2 regions of the Cellulosimicrobium sp. PMB13 genome follow, and region 1 is predicted to be linked to the other one. Evidence: predicted binding sites of a transcription regulator. Region 1 holds the regulator's gene; the other holds the start of a gene.
What was found. The regulator Rex, encoded in region 1, represses fermentation and respiration genes when NADH is low (regulators of the CRP and FNR family bind a similar motif). The targets are predictions, from matches to a motif close to CTTGTGAANNNNTTCACAAG.

Region 1 (7,755 bases):
CGCTCATCACACCACCGTCACGAATCCGCCGATCCAGCCCTGCAGCGCCGTCGTCACCGTGCCCCACAGGCCCGTGACGAGCGCGAGGCCGATGAGCACGAGGAGCGCACCACCCACGCGCATGACCGCGAGGCGGTGGCGGCGCAGGAAGCCCAGCATCCGCTGCGAGCTCTGCAGACCGAGCGCGATGAGGAGGAACGGCAGCCCGAGCCCGAGGCAGTACGCGACCCCGAGGACCGCACCGCGGCCCGCGGACGCCTCGTTGAGCGACAGGACCTGGACGGCGGCGAGGGTCGGGCCGAGGCACGGGGTCCAGCCCAGACCGAACACGATGCCGAGGAGCGGCGCGCCCCACAGCCCCGCCTGCGGGCTGAGGTGCAGGCGGCGCTCGCGCTGGAGGAACGGCACGGCGCCCATGAAGGCGAAGCCCATGAGGATCACGACGACGCCGAGCACGCGCGTGATGACGTCCTCCCAGCGCACGAGGTGCACGCCGACCGCTCCGGCGGCGACCATGAGCGTGACGAACACGACCGTGAAGCCGGCGACGAACAGACCGACGCCGGCGAGCACACGGCCACGGCTGGGGGCGACGACGGCGACGCGCGAGCCCGCGGTCCCCGCGTTCGCCGCGGCCATGCCGCTGACGTACCCGACATAGCCGGGCACGAGCGGGAGCACGCACGGCGAAGCGAAGGAGACCAGCCCGGCCAGGATCGCGACGGGGATCGCGAGGAGCATCGACCCGCTGAACACCGTGGTCGAGAACGTGTCGCCGACGTCGGCGGCGAGCGACGTGCCGAGAGGCACGGCCGACGCGAGCGACGAGAGTGAAGACACGGTCAGCCGGCCGCCTCGCCCGCGGACCCGTCCGGGTCCTCGGCGAGCACGTCGTCGACGAGCGCGCCGAGCGTCGTGCCCTCCACGAGGCCGACGACGCGCGCGGCGACCCGCCCCTCGCGGTCGAGCACCACGGTCGAGGGCACGGCCTGCAGCGGCACCGTGCCCGAGAGCGCCGCGACGACCTCGCCGCTGCGGTCGTCGATCGAGGGATAGGGCACCTCGAACGTGCGCTGGAACGCCTGCGCCGCTCCGGCCTCGTCGGTCGTGTTGATCCCGACGACACGGACGCCGTCGGCCTCGCGCTCCTTCGCGAGCTCCACGAGGTCCGGGGCCTCGGCACGGCACGGCGCGCACGCCGCGTACCAGGTGTTGAGCACCACGACGTCACCGAGCCACGTGCTGGTGTCGACGGCCTCGCCCTCGTAGTCCGTGCCCGTGAGGGTGACGGGCTCGCCCCGGTCGTCGGCCTCCCACGTGCGCACGGACCCGTCGCCGGAGACGTAGCCCTGACCCACGACGTCGGTCGTCGCGCCCGAGTCCTGGGCGCACGCGGACAGGGTCACGGCGGCGACCACGGCGAGCCCGGTCGCCGCGAGGGCGCGCACGCGAGGACGGGCGGTCACGACGGCATCACGGGTCGAACTGTCGCGCCCGAACCTGAGCGGAGGCTGAGAGACGGCCCGGTAAAAGGGGCACAACGGGCGTCCTGGCGGCGCAGCATGACCGACGTCACGCCCCGGCGACCTGGGACGCCCCCGGGAGGAGGTCCGCGACGGGCTCGGAGTAGTGGATCCCCACGAGACGGTCGTCCTCGAACGTGAGCGACGTGAGCGACGCGAGCGCGCACTCGCGCTTGCGCGGGTCGTGCCACAGCCGCCGGTTCTCGTAGCTGAGCCGCGTGAGCCAGACCGGCAGCTGGTGGCTCACGAGCAGGGCCTCGTGGCCTGCCGCCTTGTCGCGCGCGTCCGCGACGGCGGCGCGCATGCGCGCGACCTGCTCGACGTACGGCTCGCCCCACGACGGACGGAGCGGGTTCCAGAGGTACCGCCAGTGCTGGGGGTGGCGCAGCGACCCGTCGCCGACGCCGAACGTCATGCCCTCGAAGTGGTTCGCGGCCTCGATGAGCCGCTCGTCGGTGCCGAGCTCGACGCCGAACGCCTCCGCGGCGGGTGTCGCCGTCTCCTGGGCCCGCTGGAGCGGGGAGGCGACGACGACGGTGAGGTCGGCGCGCGGCCGGGACGCGCCGTCGGGCCCGGGCTCGCCCGCGAGGTGGGCGGCGACGCGCCGGGCCATCTCGTGCCCGCGCTCGGACAGGTGGTAGCCGCTGATGCGGCCGTACAGGATGCCGTCAGGGTTGTGGACCTCGCCGTGACGCAGCAGATGGACGGTGGTGGAGACCATGGGTCCAGTATCGGCGATGGCCGGCCCGGTGGGCCGCCACCGGGTGTCAGGCGTCGTCGTCCGCCTTGCACGCCTGGGCGACCGCGGCCATCGCCTCGCCGAGCGCGCGGAACTGCTCGGGCGTCAGGACGTCCACCATGTAGCGGCGCACGGCCGCGACGTGCGCCGGGGCGGCTGCCACGAGGGCGTCGTAGCCCTCCGGTGTCATGGCGCAGTTCACCCCGCGCCGGTCACCGACGCTGGCCGACCGGCGCACGAGGCCCCGCGCCTCCATGCGCGCGACCGTGTGGGTGACCCGGCTCCGGGAGCGCGCGAGACCGTCGGCGAGGGCGGACATGCGCAGCGTGTGGTCCGGGCTCTCGGAGAGCCGGACGAGGAGCTCGTACTCGTTGAGCGAGACCGAGGAGCGCTCCTCGTGGTCGCGGCTGAGCGCCTCGATGAAGCGCACGGTGCCGTCGAGGTAGGCGCGCCACTGCGCCTGCTGCTGGGCGTCGAGCCAGCGCGGCTCGCGCCCTGTGGCGGCGGTGCTGGAGACGTGCTGGCTGCTCATGCGTTCCTCGGGCTGTGCATCCGGTCCTCGGGTGGTTCGGCGGGGCGTCCTGACAATTCTTCCATCCACCGGGAATAGACGTGCACAGGGTCGCGTTGATATCCGCGACTGTGGTTGAATCTTCAACCAATGGACTTCCTCGCGGAACCCTGCGAGGCACTGCACGACCGATCTGAAGGAGCCACCATGGCCACGCCGCTGCCCACCGGCCTCACCGCCGGCACCTACGCCATCGACGCCTCGCACTCGCAGGCCGCCTTCACCGTCCGCCACGCCGGCATCTCGAAGGTCCGCGGGACCCTCGCGATCACCGGTGGGACGATCGCGGTCGGCGACGACCTCGACTCCTCGACGGTCTCCGCCGAGCTCGACGCCGCCTCCGTCAGCACCGGCGACGCGAACCGCGACAACCACCTGCGCAGCGCCGACTTCTGGGACGCGGAGAACAAGCCGACGTGGACCTTCGCGTCGCGCAGCATCCAGGGCGACGGCGACGACTACGTCATCACCGGCGACCTCACCATCAACGGCGTGACCAAGCCGGTCGAGCTCGAGGCCGAGTTCGCGGGCACCGCGACCGACCCGTTCGGCAACGCGCGCGCCGGGTTCGAGGCGAAGACCGAGATCTCCCGCAAGGAGTTCGACCTCACGTGGAACGCCGCGCTCGAGACGGGCGGCGTGCTCGTCGGCGACAAGATCAAGATCACGCTCGACGTCTCGGCCATCAAGCAGGCCTGACGCCGAACCCCGGCCACCCCGGCCGGGCACCCGTCGCCCTCCGGCAGGGGCGGCGCTCCGAGAGGCCGCGTGCACGAGCACGCGGCCTCTCGCCGTGCCCGCCCTCCGCAGGTCGGCGCGCGCCCGGAGCGACGTCACCGGTCGCGGTTCACTCCCTGGCCTCGGCGAGCGCTCGCGCCTGCGAGTGGAACGCGAGGATCTGCAGCTCGCTGCCCACGTCCACCCCGCGCACGTCGACGTCCGCCGGGACCTGGAGCGCGCGCGGCGCGAAGTTGAGGATCTCCTTGACGCCCGCGGCGACGACGCGGTCCGTCACGGCCTGCGCGTGCGCGGCAGGCGTCGCGAGGACGACGATCGTCACGCGCTCGCGGGCCACGACGTCCTCGAGCGCGTCCACGTGCTCGACGACGATCCCCGCCGCGCGCGTCCCGACCACCTGGGGCGAGGCGTCCAGCAGGGCCGCGACGTGGAAGCCGCGCTGCTCGTAGCCCGAGTAGTTCGCGAGCGCGTGCCCGAGGTTGCCGATCCCGACGATCGCGATCCGGTGCTCGTCGACGAGCCCGAGCGCCTCGGTGATGTACTGCGCCAACGAGTCCACGTCGTACCCGACACCGCGCGTGCCGAACGACCCGAGGAACGACAGGTCCTTGCGCAGCTGCGCCGGACCGACGCCCGACAGCTCCGCGAGCTCCACCGACGACGTCGTCGTCACGCCGCGCGCGACGAGGTCGCGCAGCGCGCGCAGGTAGGAGGGGAGCCGCGCCACCGTGGCGCTCGGGATCCCCGGGACCGTCACCTCACCGACAAACTGCTCAGCCACCTGCCACCACCGTCGTCCCGGGACCGTCCTCGTCGACGGTCGCTCGTGCGTACCCGGTGCCGATCATCCCAGGTCGGGGCGCCCGCCCGAAATCCGTCCCACCGCGCGCGCGAGGCGACGCGCGTCCACGCGCCAGAACCCCTGCTGCACCCCGGCCACCGTGACGACCGGGACGTACTCGCCGTACTGCTCGCGCACGGCCGGGTCCGTCGCCGGGTCGTCGAGGTCCACCTCCGCCCACGCCACGCCCGCGTCGTCGCAGACCTGCACGACGACGGCCCGCGCGTCGTCGCACAGGTGGCACCCGGCGCGGCCGTAGAGCAGCACGGGCGGCGGGACGGGGCGGGGCGCGCCGGACGGCTCCGACGGGCCGGCAGGACCGGACGACTGGGCGGCGCTCACCGTCCCAGGGTAGGGGCACGCCCGCCGGGCGCCGATAGAGTGGACGACATGCCGACGTCCCCCGGGCAGCCGCCCGCCCGCCGCACGGCGGCGTTCTTCGACGTCGACAACACGATCATCCGGGGCGCGTCCTCGTTCCACCTCGCGCAGGCGCTGTACCGCCGCGAGTTCTTCTCCACGACGGACCTCGTCCGGTTCGCCGCGCACCAGGCGCGCTACCTCGTCCTCGGCGAGAGCCGCAAGCAGATCGACCGCATCCGGTCCCGCGCGCTCGACCTCATCGCCGGGCGGTCCGTCGCCGAGATCACCGCGATCGGCGAGGAGGTGTACGACACCGTCCTCTCCCTGCGCATCTACCCCGGCACGCGCCGCCTCCTCGACGAGCACCTCGCCGCGGGCGACCAGGTGTGGCTCGTCTCCGCGACCCCCGTCGAGATCGGGGAGCTCATCGCGCGCCGGCTCGGCACCACCGGGGCCCTCGGGACCGTCGCGGAGCACGAGGACGGCTTCTACACCGGCCGGCTCGTCGGCGACCTCATGCACGGGCGCGCGAAGGCCGACGCCGTGCGGGCCCTCGCCGAGCGGGAGGGCATCGACCTCGAGGCCTCGTACGCCTACGGCGACTCGCTCAACGACGTCGCGATGATGAACGCGGTCGGCCACCCGTGCCCGATCAACCCCGACGCGCGGCTGCGTCGCCACGCGCAGGACGTCGGGTGGCCCATCCGCGAGTTCCGCGGCCGACGACGTCGCGTCGCCCGCAGCGGCGTCCGCACCGCGAGCTGGGCCGGCGCCGTGTGGGCGGGGGCGCTCGTGCTGCGGTCCGTGCGGCGCGCCGTCGACCGGCGGATCGCGCGTCTCTAGCGGGACGGCCTGCGGAACGCAGCGAGCCCGGCCACCCCTCGTCGGGGTGCCGGGCTCGGCGGTCGGTGCGCGTCAGGACGCGCGCGACGTCACTTCTTGTTACGACGCTGGTGGCGCGTCTTGCGAAGCAGCTTGCGGTGCTTCTTCTTGGCCATCCGCTTGCGGCGCTTCTTGATGACGGAGCCCATACGGTCCTCGCAATGCTTGGTCGGTGCTGGTCGGCAGCTGGTCGGCGGGTCGGCGGCCGGCGACGGAACGGTCCGAACCGGTCGAGCGACTGCCGCGTGGTCCACGGTTGATCAGGTTTCGTGGACCACGAGCCGACCAACACGAGAGAAATCCGCCCCTTAGCCTACCTGCTCGCGCCGGTGGCCTCGAACGCGGGGCCGACGGGGGCGAGCGGACGTCAGTCGAAGTGCGGGTCGAGGCCGAGGTGGGGGAAGACGGCGCGCCGGGTCGCGAGCACGGCACGGTCGACGGCGTCGTCCGGGTCGAACCCTGCGGCCCAGGGGCGCCAGGCGACGTCGGGGCCGAACGACGGCGGTGCGTCGTACCCCGCGACGTCGGCGACGAGCTCGCGCCACGCCGCCGGCAGCTCGCGGTCGGCCGCCACGGGGGCGTGGACCACCTCCCCCACGACCGCCGACCACACGAGGGGCACGACGCGCGCGATCGCGTAGCCGCCGCCCCCCAGCGCGAGCCACCGCCCGTCCGTCAGCTCGTGCGCGAGCCCGTGCATCCGGGCGGCCGCCGTGCGCTGCGCGGCGACGGACACGTCGAGGTCGGACAGGGGGTCGTCGCCATGGGCGTCGCAGCCGTGCTGGGTGACGAGCACGTCGGGGCGGAACGCGCGCAGCACCGGCGGCACGACGGCGTCGACCGCGCGCAGCCACCGGGCGCCGTCGGTCCGGCGCGGCAGCGCCACGTTGACGGCGCTGCCCTCGGCACCCGGGCCGCCGACGTCGGTCGGGTGGCCGGTCCCCGGGAACAGGGTCGCCCCGCTCTGGTGCACGGACACGGTGAGCACGTCCGGGTCGTCCCAGAACACCTCCTCCACGCCGTCCCCGTGGTGCGCGTCGAGGTCGACGTACGCGACGCGCCCGACACCCTGCGCGCGCAGGCGACGGATCGCGACCGCGGCGTCGTTGTACACGCAGAACCCCGAGGCCGCGCCGGGCTTCGCGTGGTGCATGCCACCGGCGATGTTGACGGCGTGCCGGGCGGCGCCGGAGGCGATCGCGTCGGCCGCGGCGCACGAGCCCCCGACGATCCGCGCCGCCGCCTCGTGCATCCCCGGGAAGACCGGGTCGTCCTCCGTGCCGAGCCCGCGGTGCGGGTCGGTGGTGCCGTGGTCCGACGCCGCCCGGACCGCGGCGACGTACGCGGCGTCGTGGACGAGCGCGAGCACGGCGTCGTCGGCCGGCGCCGGGCCGACCACGTCGACCTCCGCGCCGTCGAGGAGGCCCAGGTCGCGCACGAGCCGCATCGTCAGGTCGAGCCGCGTCGGTGCCATGGGGTGGCCGGGACCGAAGTCGTACCCGAGGAGCTCCGGCCCCCAGGCGACGTGCGCACGGCGGGGTCCGGCGTCGTCGACCGCCTCGGCGGCACGTGAGGGCGGCGTCGGGTCGCTGCTGGGCATGGCTCACGGTATCGCCCGGTGGGGCGACATGACGCGCCCCGGGCCGCATGGCAGAGTTGCGCTCGTGGTGCGACCGAAGCCTGGGTGGGGGGACCGATGCCGTCAGGGCTGAACGGTCGCCTCTTCAAGGGGCGCGAGATCGTCGACCGCCTCGCCCGCCAGTCCCCCGCCCGGCTCGCCGTGACGGTCTTCGCGGCGGTCATCGCACTGTTCACGGCCCTCCTGCTCGCGCCGTGGGCGACGGCGTCGGGCCGCTCGGCGCCGTTCGTCGACGCGCTCTTCACGGCGACGTCCGCGGTGTGCGTGACCGGCCTCGTGGTGGTGCCGACGGGCACGTACTGGTCGTTCTACGGCCAGGTCGTCATCCTCGTCGGGATCAAGGTCGGCGGTCTCGGCGTCATGACCCTCGCGTCGATCCTCGGCATGGCGGTCTCGCGCCGCATCGGCCTCACGCAGAAGCTCCTCACCGCGTCGGAGACGAAGACGACGCGGCTCGGC
Region 2 (7,755 bases), 1.7 Mb from region 1:
CGTGCGGTCTTCGTGCTGCGCGAGGTGTTCGCGCTCGACCACGACGAGGTCGCGCGCGTGCTGGACCGCACGCCCGAGGCCGTACGCCAGACGGCCCACCGGGCGCGCGAGCACGTGCGCGCCCGGCGCCCGCGCTTCACTCCGCCCGGCGACCAGCAGCAGGAGGCGACCCGGCGGTTCATGGAGGCGTGCTTCACGGGCGACGTCGCCGCTGTCGTCGCGGCGCTGGCCCCCGACGTGGTCGTCGTGACCGACGGTGGCGGCAGGGCCCGGGCGGCGATGCGTCCGGTGCACGGGGCGGACAAGGCGGCGCGCTTCCTCGTCGGGCTCGCGGCGAAGCCGGAGATGGTCGACCTCGTGGCCGAACCGGTCGCGGTCAACGGAGCGCCCGGTGTCGTGTGGCGCGCCGACGGCGTGCCGGTCATGGCTGGTTCCGTCGAGTTCGACGGCGACCGCGTGGCGCGCGTCCTCGTGTTCCGCAACCCCGAGCGGCTCGCGGGGCTCCGCCGTCTCTGATCGACGGCGCGGGTCGAGGGCTCCGGCGGGTGTGGCGTCGAGCACATCGACGGCGGGGTGGAGGTGAGGTTAGGCTCTCCTGCGGTCGCCCAGGACGGTGATCGGTCGTCCGGCAGTCTGCCGGTCCCGACCCGTGGAGGAACGAGGAGCCGACGGTGGCGAACTTCAAGATCGTCAAGCCTGCCGATGCACACGTCCTGACGCTCGAGGTCGTCGGGTCGAAGCGCGTCAGCCCGCACGTCGTGCGCGTGACCCTCGGCGGAGAGGGCATGGACCACTTCACCCCGATGGGGTACGACCAGTGGTTCCGCCTCTTCCTCACGCGACCGGACCAGGACGCGCTGAGCCTGCCCACGCGCTCGTCGGGCCTCTGGTACGTCCAGTACCTCGCCACGCCGAAGGCGCGGCGCCCGTTCGTGCGCAGCTACACGGTGCGTGCGGTGCGGCCCGACCTGCGCGAGCTGGACGTCGACTTCGTCGTCCACGGCGACGAGGGCCCGGCCTCGCGCTTCGCGCTCACCGCCGAGCCGGGGGACCGCGTGGGGCTGCTCGACCAGGGCGTCGGGTACAACCCCCGCGTCGAGCACGACTGGACCCTGGTCGTCGCGGACGAGACCGGGCTGCCCGCCGTCGCGGGCATCTGCGAGTCCCTGCCCGACGACGCGCGCGGCCTCGCGGTCGTCGAGCTGCCCGACCTGGCCGACGTCCAGGACTTCCGCGTCCCTGCCGGGGTCGAGCTGCGCTGGATCGCGCGGTCGGACGGTCCTGCCTCAGCCGACGCGCCGTCCGTCGCCGGGGACCACGCCGTCCCCGGGCGCCTCGCCCTCGAGGCCGTCCGTGGGGCCGATCTCCCGTCGGCGCCGGTGTACGCGTACGCCGTCGGGGAGTCGTCGTTGGTGACCGGTGTCCGTCGGCACCTCGTCAACGACCGCGGCGTCCCGAAGACCCACGTCGACTTCGTCGGCTACTGGCGCCACGGCCAGGCCGCGTCGTCCTGACGCGGCTCAGACCTTGCGGAGCTGCTTGAACATCGGGCAGTCGAAGGGGTCGCGTGCGGACAGGCCCACGTCGTTGAGGTACCGGACCACGATCGCGTAGGACTGGGCGAGGCTCGTCTCGGTGTAGGGCAGGCCGAGGTTGCGGCAGTGCTCGCGCACGATGTCGCGCGCCCGCGCGAGGTGGGGCCGGGGCATGCTCGGGAAGAGGTGGTGCTCGATCTGGAAGTTGAGACCACCCATGAGGATGTTCATGAACCAGCCGCCCCGGATGTTCCGCGACGTGAGCACCTGCTTCGACAGGAAGTCGATCTTGCTGTCCTCGGGGATGATCGCCATGCCCTTGTGGTTCGGTGCGAACGACGCGCCCATGTACACGCCGAACACGGCGAGCTGGACCCCGAGGAAGGCGAACGCCATGCCGAGCGGGAGCGCCCAGAAGATCAGCGCGGCGTAGGTCGCGAGGCGCACGGTGATGATCGCGAGCTCCGTCATGCGCGTGCGCAGGTCGGCGCGGACGCCGTCGCCCGAGATGAGGCTGCGGAAGGCGGTCACGTGGAGGTTGAGGCCCTCGAGGGTGAGGAGCGGGAAGAACAGCCAGCCCTGGTAGCGGTTGATGAACGCCTTGATCCCGGTGGCCTGGGCGGCGTCGTCGCCGAGGAAGACGATCACGTCCGGGTTGATGTCGGGGTCCTTGCCGCGCCTGTTCGGGTTCGCGTGGTGGCGTGTGTGCTTGTTCATCCACCAGGAGTAGCTGATGCCCACGACCGCGTTGGCCAGGATCTTCCCGACCCGGTCGTTGAGGGGGCCCGAGGCGAACACCTGGCGGTGCGAGGCCTCGTGCGCCACGAACGCGAACTGCGTGAAGATCAGACCCAGGGCCGCAGCCATGAGGAGCTGGAACCACGAGTCGCCCAGGAGGACGAAGCCCGTGACGACCCCGCCCAGCGCGAGCGTCAGGAAGCCGAGGGTCCACAGGTAGTAGCCCTGCGCGCGCTCGAGGAGGCCGGCGTCGCGCACCGTCCGTGAGAGGGCGGTGTAGGTGCTGGTGACGGCTGCGCCGTCGTCGGTCTTGGGTCGGGTGGCCCGGAAGCCCGGACGGACGGCGGCAGAAGTCATGTGCATCCTTGCAGGGGATCGAGTCGACTTCTCAGCCGTGGTGGTGAGCGGGTGCTCGTGAAGCAGATGGCCCGATCCTACGGGACCGTAGGTTGTTCGCAATCGTCCACGGCGTGAAGAAGCCGCGAAGGCCTGTCAGGCGGCGTGGCGGAACGTGTGCCGGAACTCGGTGGGCGTGACCCCGACGGCCCGCCGGAAGTGGTGTCGCAGCAGCGCCGCGGACCCGAACCCGCACCGGCGCGCGACGTCCTCGAGATCGGTCCGCGTCTCCTCGAGGAGCGTCTGGGCATGGGCGACTCGCTGGGCGGTGAGCCAGGCGAGCGGTGTCGTGCCCGTCTGGGCGACGAAGGTGCGCGCGAACGTCCGCTCCGACGTGTGGGCGCGCCGGGCGAGGTCGCGCACGGTCAGCGGCTCGTCGAGGTGCTCGGTCATCCAGTCCAGGAGCTCGGCGAACGAGTCCTCCTCGGCCTCCGGGACCGGGCGCTGGACGAACTGCCGCTGGCCGCCCTCGCGCTGGGGCGGCACGACCATGCGGCGGGCGATGACGTTCGCGACCCGGGACCCGAGCTCGCGTCGGACGAGGTGCAGGCACGCGTCGATCCCCGCGGCGGTCCCCGCGCTCGTGATGAGGTCGCCGTCGTCCACGAAGAGCACGTCCGGGTCGATGTCGAGCGTCGGGTGCAGGCGCCGGAGCTCCTCGGCGTGCATCCAGTGGGTCGTGACGCGGCGCCCGTCGATGACGCCCGCCGCGGCGAGGACGAACACGCCCGAGCAGACGCTGAGGAGCGTCGCGCCGCGGGCCGAGGCGCGACGGATCGCGTCGAGCACCGCCTCGGGGTAGTGGCTGCCGATGCGGATCGCCGGGACGATCACGAGGTCGGCGTCGTCGACCGCGTCGAGGCCGAGCGCGGGGACGACCTGGGCGCCCACCGACGTGCGCACGGGCTCACCGGCGACGGGACCGCAGACCCGGAAGTCGAAGCGCGGCACTCCTTGGTCGCTGCGGTCGAGGCCGAAGACCTCGCACACGACACCGAACTCGAACGGGGCGAGGCCGTCGCTCACGACGGCCGCGACGGTGCGGATCATGGCCCGACCGTACGCCCCTGGCAGGATCTTGTCGACACCCGTCGGTCCTGCCACTCGTCCGGCGCGCAGCCCACGACGATGCTCGAGGCATGGACATCCTCTGGGGCGTGATCGCCCTCCTCGTCGTCGTCGGCTCGACGGTCGTGGCGCTCGCGGTGCGCCGCGAGGACCCGGCGCGGCCGTGGTTCCCCGCGGGTTCGCGTGAGGTGCCGGGAGCGCAGGAACTGGACGTGCGGTGACTCGTCGTGTGACGCGACCTGCGGTGCCGCGCCTCCGGGCGCGGAAGGCCGTGGACGTGCGACGGCCCGGACCTCCGTGGAGGGCCGGGCCGTCGTCGGGACGCTGTCGCGTCAGGCGCGCGTCGAGACGTCGAGGTCGGCGTCGCCGGTGAGCTGGTCGAGGCCCTCGAGCTCCTCCGCCTCCCACGGCGCCTGGCCGAGGCTCGGGATCATCGTCGCGAGCTCGGGGCGCCACTTCGTGAAGCGGTTCGGGAAGCAGCGCTCGAGCAGGTCGATCATCGCCGGGACGGCGGTCGACGCGCCCGGCGAGGCGCCGAGCAGGCCCGCGATCGAGCCGTCGGCCGCCGCGATGACCTCGGTGCCGAACTCGAGGACGCCCTTGCCGTCCTTGTCGCGCTTGATCACCTGGACGCGCTGGCCCGCGGTGATGGTCTCCCAGTCCTTGGGGTGGGCCGTCGGCATGAAGCCCTGGAGCGCCGTGAACTTCGTCTCGGGGCTCGCGAGGAGCTGCCCCACGAGGTACTGGGTCAGGTCGAGGTTCTTGACGCCCGCACCGACCATCGAGCCGAGGTTGTGCAGGCGCAGCGACGTGAACAGGCCCAGGTACTTGCCCTTCTTGAGGTACTTGGGGCTGAACCCGGCGTACGGGCCGAACATGAGATAGCTCTTGCCGTCGACGACGCGCGTGTCGAGGTGGGGCACGGACATCGGCGGGGAGCCGACGTCGGCCTTGCCGTAGACCTTCGCCTGGTGCTGCGCGACGAGCTCGGGGTCGTCGGTGCGCAGGAACTCGCCGCTGATCGGGAAGCCGCCGTAACCCTTCGCCTCGGGGATGCCGGCCTTCTGCAGCAGCGGCAGCGCGCCGCCGCCGGCACCGACGAAGACGAACCGCGCCTCGACGGTCGAGCGACGCACGGGCGCGTTCCACGACCGGTCCTTGACGGTGAGCCGCCAGCGGGCGTCCTTGGTCTTCTTGAGGTTCTTCACCTCGTGCTCGAGGAAGAGCTGCGTCCCGCTGTCGACGAGGTGGTCGACGAGCTGCTGCGTGAGTGCGCCAAAGTCGACGTCCGTGCCGCTCGTGGCGCGCGTCGCGGCGATCGGCTCGTCGCCGTCGCGCTCCGCCACGAGGAGGGGCGCCCACTGCGCGACGACGGCGGGGTCGTCGGAGAACTCGAGCTCGCTGAACAGCGGGTGCTGGCGCAGCGACTCGAACCGACGGCGCAGGTAGTCGACGTTCTCCGCACCGCGGACGAACGTCATGTGCGGCGTGCGGGAGATGAAGCTCGCCGGCTGCGGGAGGGCGCCCGTCGTGAGGAGGTGGTGCCAGAACTCGCGCGAGACCTCGAACTGCTCGTTGATCGTCACCGCCTTGGTGATGTCGATCGAGCCGTCCGGCCGCTCGGGCGTGTAGTTGAGCTCGCACAGTGCGGCGTGGCCGGTTCCGGCGTTGTTCCAGGGGTTCGACGACTCCTGCGCGACGGCGTCCAGACGCTCGTAGATGCGCACCGTCCAGGAGGGCTCCAGGACGTTGATGAGGGCGCCCAGGGTGGCACTCATGATGCCACCGCCGATGAGGGCTACGTCGATCTGGTCTGCGGTGCTTGCGGGGTTGCTCGCTCGACTCGACACGTTGCGATTCTACGCTTGTGACAGAGTGCACAAAGTGTGCGGTGCGTCACGGGCGTGCGTCACATTCGGCCGGGACCAAGGTCCCGCGCGGGCGGGTCCGGTGCTACGTCGCAGGTGGCGAGTACGGCGAGGGCCACGGGCCGATCTCCGGGAGAGCGGTGCGCTCATCCCCGCGCCAGGCCTGCGGCTCGTCGTCGGGCGTGCGGCCCGCGAGCCAGGCCGCGACGTCGAGCAGCGATCCCGTCACCGTGGTCCCGGCCCGGGTCTGCGCCGAGGACGTGTCGAGGTCCACCGCGACGCCCTGGGGCAGGCGGACGGCGAGGAAGTCGAGCAGGTGCGCCGCGAGCGCCGGGGGCCACGTGCCGATCCCGATCCCCGTGTCGAGGTCCACGGCGTGGAGCCGGACCTCGCGCCACCACGCGACGAGCGCGTCGACGACGGTGCCGTCGCGGTAGGAGACGGGCGCCTCCCACCCGGCCGAGCCGGGCGCGGGCCACGCGGCCTCCAGCCGCTCGGCGAGCGCCGTGAGCGCCGCGGCGTGCTCGACGACGGTCCGGCGGGCCCCGGACTGGATGCCGGCCTCTCGGCCTTCCGCCCCGCCGTCGTACACCTCGACCAGCTCGCCCGCCGCGGCGCGCTCAGCCTGGCGCGCCATCGCCTCGCCGATCGCCGTGACGTGCGCGAGGACATGGCTGCGGGACCACCCCGGCAGGAGCGACGGCGCCGCCAGCGCCGCGGCGTCGAGCGAGCCCGCGGACCGCGTGACTGCGGCGAGGGCGGCCCGCGCGTCGTCGCGGACCGCGTCGACGTCGGGCACCGTTCCGGTGCGGGGAGTGTCGGTCAGGGCCACAGGAGCTCCTTCGTCCAGCCGGGGGAGGGTTCGTCGCCGGGCCGCGGAGCCGTGGCCGACGTGGTGTAGCGCAGACGTGCCTGTCCGTCGCCCGGCGACGACGCCCAGAACTCGACCGTCGTGGCTTCGAGCGCGTACGCGGTCCAGGTGTCGAGCACGGTCTCCGGCTCGGTGCGCACCCGAGCGAGCGCCGCGTCCCAGGCCGCGCGATAGTCCCTCCGCGAGGCGAGGGTCGCGCTCTGGTGCCCGGCGAGCGCGGTCGCTCGTGAGAGCTCGGACCGGGCCAGGAAGTCCGCCGCGGACGCCTCGGCCCCGAGCGGCACGACCGGGCCCCGCACGCGCACCTGCCGGCCGCGCTCGCGCCACAGGAACGTCAGTGCCGCGTGGGGGTTCTCCGCGAGCGCGACGCCCTTGGGGGAGTCGGAGCGCGTGGCGAAGGACCAGCCGGCCGGGCCGACGTCCTTGAGGAGGAGGGTCCGGGCGTCGACACGACCGCGCGCGTCGGCGGTCGACAGGGTCGCGGCGTGCGGGGCGGCGACGCCGGCCGCGACCGCGTCCTCGAGCCAGTCGACGAACAGCGTCACGGGATCGTCGGGTGCCGCGTCCACGTCGAGGCCGGGCAGGTCGGCGCCGAAGACGGGCAGGGCGCGCAGCCGTTCACGCAGCGTCGGGCTGTCGGCCCTGTCGGCCCTGTCGGCACGGTGTGCCGTGTCGGCGCTGGCGGTGCCGTCGGTGCTGTCGGTCATGCGTCCTCCGGGGAGTCGGGTTCGGCGTCCGGGACGTCGGGCTCGGTGCGAGCGGCGGCGTCGTCGCGGGCAGGACGTCCGGTGCGGTCCGTGGACCCGGCGTCGAGCAGTGCCACGAACCCCCGGACCGCGCCCGCCATGGCGTCGGGGTCGTCGAGCGCACGCGCGAGGACGTACCCGCCCTGCACGATCGCGACCGCGGCGAGCGCGCGGTCCCGGGCCGCGTCGTCGGGCACACCGTCCGCGACGAGGACGGCCCCCGCGAGGTCGACCAGCCCGCGGAAGTAGTCACGGACCTGCGCGGTGAGCGTCGCGTCGTCCATGACGGCCTGGTCGCTCACGAGGCGCCCGACCTTGCACCCGGCCAGCGCAGGGCGCGGCCGCTCCAGGTAGCGCACGAGGCGCTCGACGGCGGTCCCGTCGGCGTCGAGGTCGCGGTGCGCGGCGTCGAGCGCGGCGGTCGTCGTCGAGCGCACCGCGGCCACGGCGAGGTCGTGCTTGGAGGGGAAGTGGTGGTAGAGGCTGCCCTGACCCACGCCGCTCGCGGTGAGGACCTGGCGCGGGCTCGTCGC

Region 2: mqo (malate dehydrogenase (quinone)) is a predicted target of Rex. The motif match lies at 5,602-5,621, and genes of this name have one in related genera.

Annotation. Positions count from the first base shown of each region.
Region 1 covers NZ_CP145910.1:1,945,282-1,953,036, reverse strand. Annotated here, with positions in the region: gene resB (cytochrome c biogenesis protein ResB) at 1-7, opposite strand, end outside; gene V5D56_RS08890 (cytochrome c biogenesis CcdA family protein) at 7-741, opposite strand; gene V5D56_RS08885 (TlpA family protein disulfide reductase) at 843-1,466, opposite strand; gene V5D56_RS08880 (histidine phosphatase family protein) at 1,573-2,244, opposite strand; gene V5D56_RS08875 (MarR family winged helix-turn-helix transcriptional regulator) at 2,291-2,794, opposite strand; gene V5D56_RS08870 (YceI family protein) at 2,981-3,532, shown strand; gene V5D56_RS08865 (redox-sensing transcriptional repressor Rex) at 3,681-4,352, opposite strand; gene V5D56_RS08860 (glutaredoxin family protein) at 4,416-4,754, opposite strand; gene V5D56_RS08855 (HAD family hydrolase) at 4,803-5,618, shown strand; gene V5D56_RS08850 (30S ribosomal protein bS22) at 5,708-5,806, opposite strand; gene V5D56_RS08845 (acetoin utilization protein AcuC) at 6,025-7,257, opposite strand; gene V5D56_RS08840 (TrkH family potassium uptake protein) at 7,354-7,755, shown strand, end outside.
Region 2 covers NZ_CP145910.1:3,673,095-3,680,849, reverse strand. Annotated here, with positions in the region: gene V5D56_RS16575 (RNA polymerase sigma-70 factor) at 1-516, shown strand, start outside; gene V5D56_RS16570 (siderophore-interacting protein) at 672-1,514, shown strand; gene V5D56_RS16565 (fatty acid desaturase family protein) at 1,521-2,630, opposite strand; gene V5D56_RS16560 (helix-turn-helix domain-containing protein) at 2,766-3,719, opposite strand; gene V5D56_RS16555 (hypothetical protein) at 3,809-3,958, shown strand; gene mqo (malate dehydrogenase (quinone)) at 4,070-5,587, opposite strand; gene V5D56_RS16545 (maleylpyruvate isomerase family mycothiol-dependent enzyme) at 5,691-6,437, opposite strand; gene V5D56_RS16540 (pyridoxine/pyridoxamine 5'-phosphate oxidase) at 6,428-7,183, opposite strand; gene V5D56_RS16535 (TetR/AcrR family transcriptional regulator) at 7,180-7,755, opposite strand, start outside.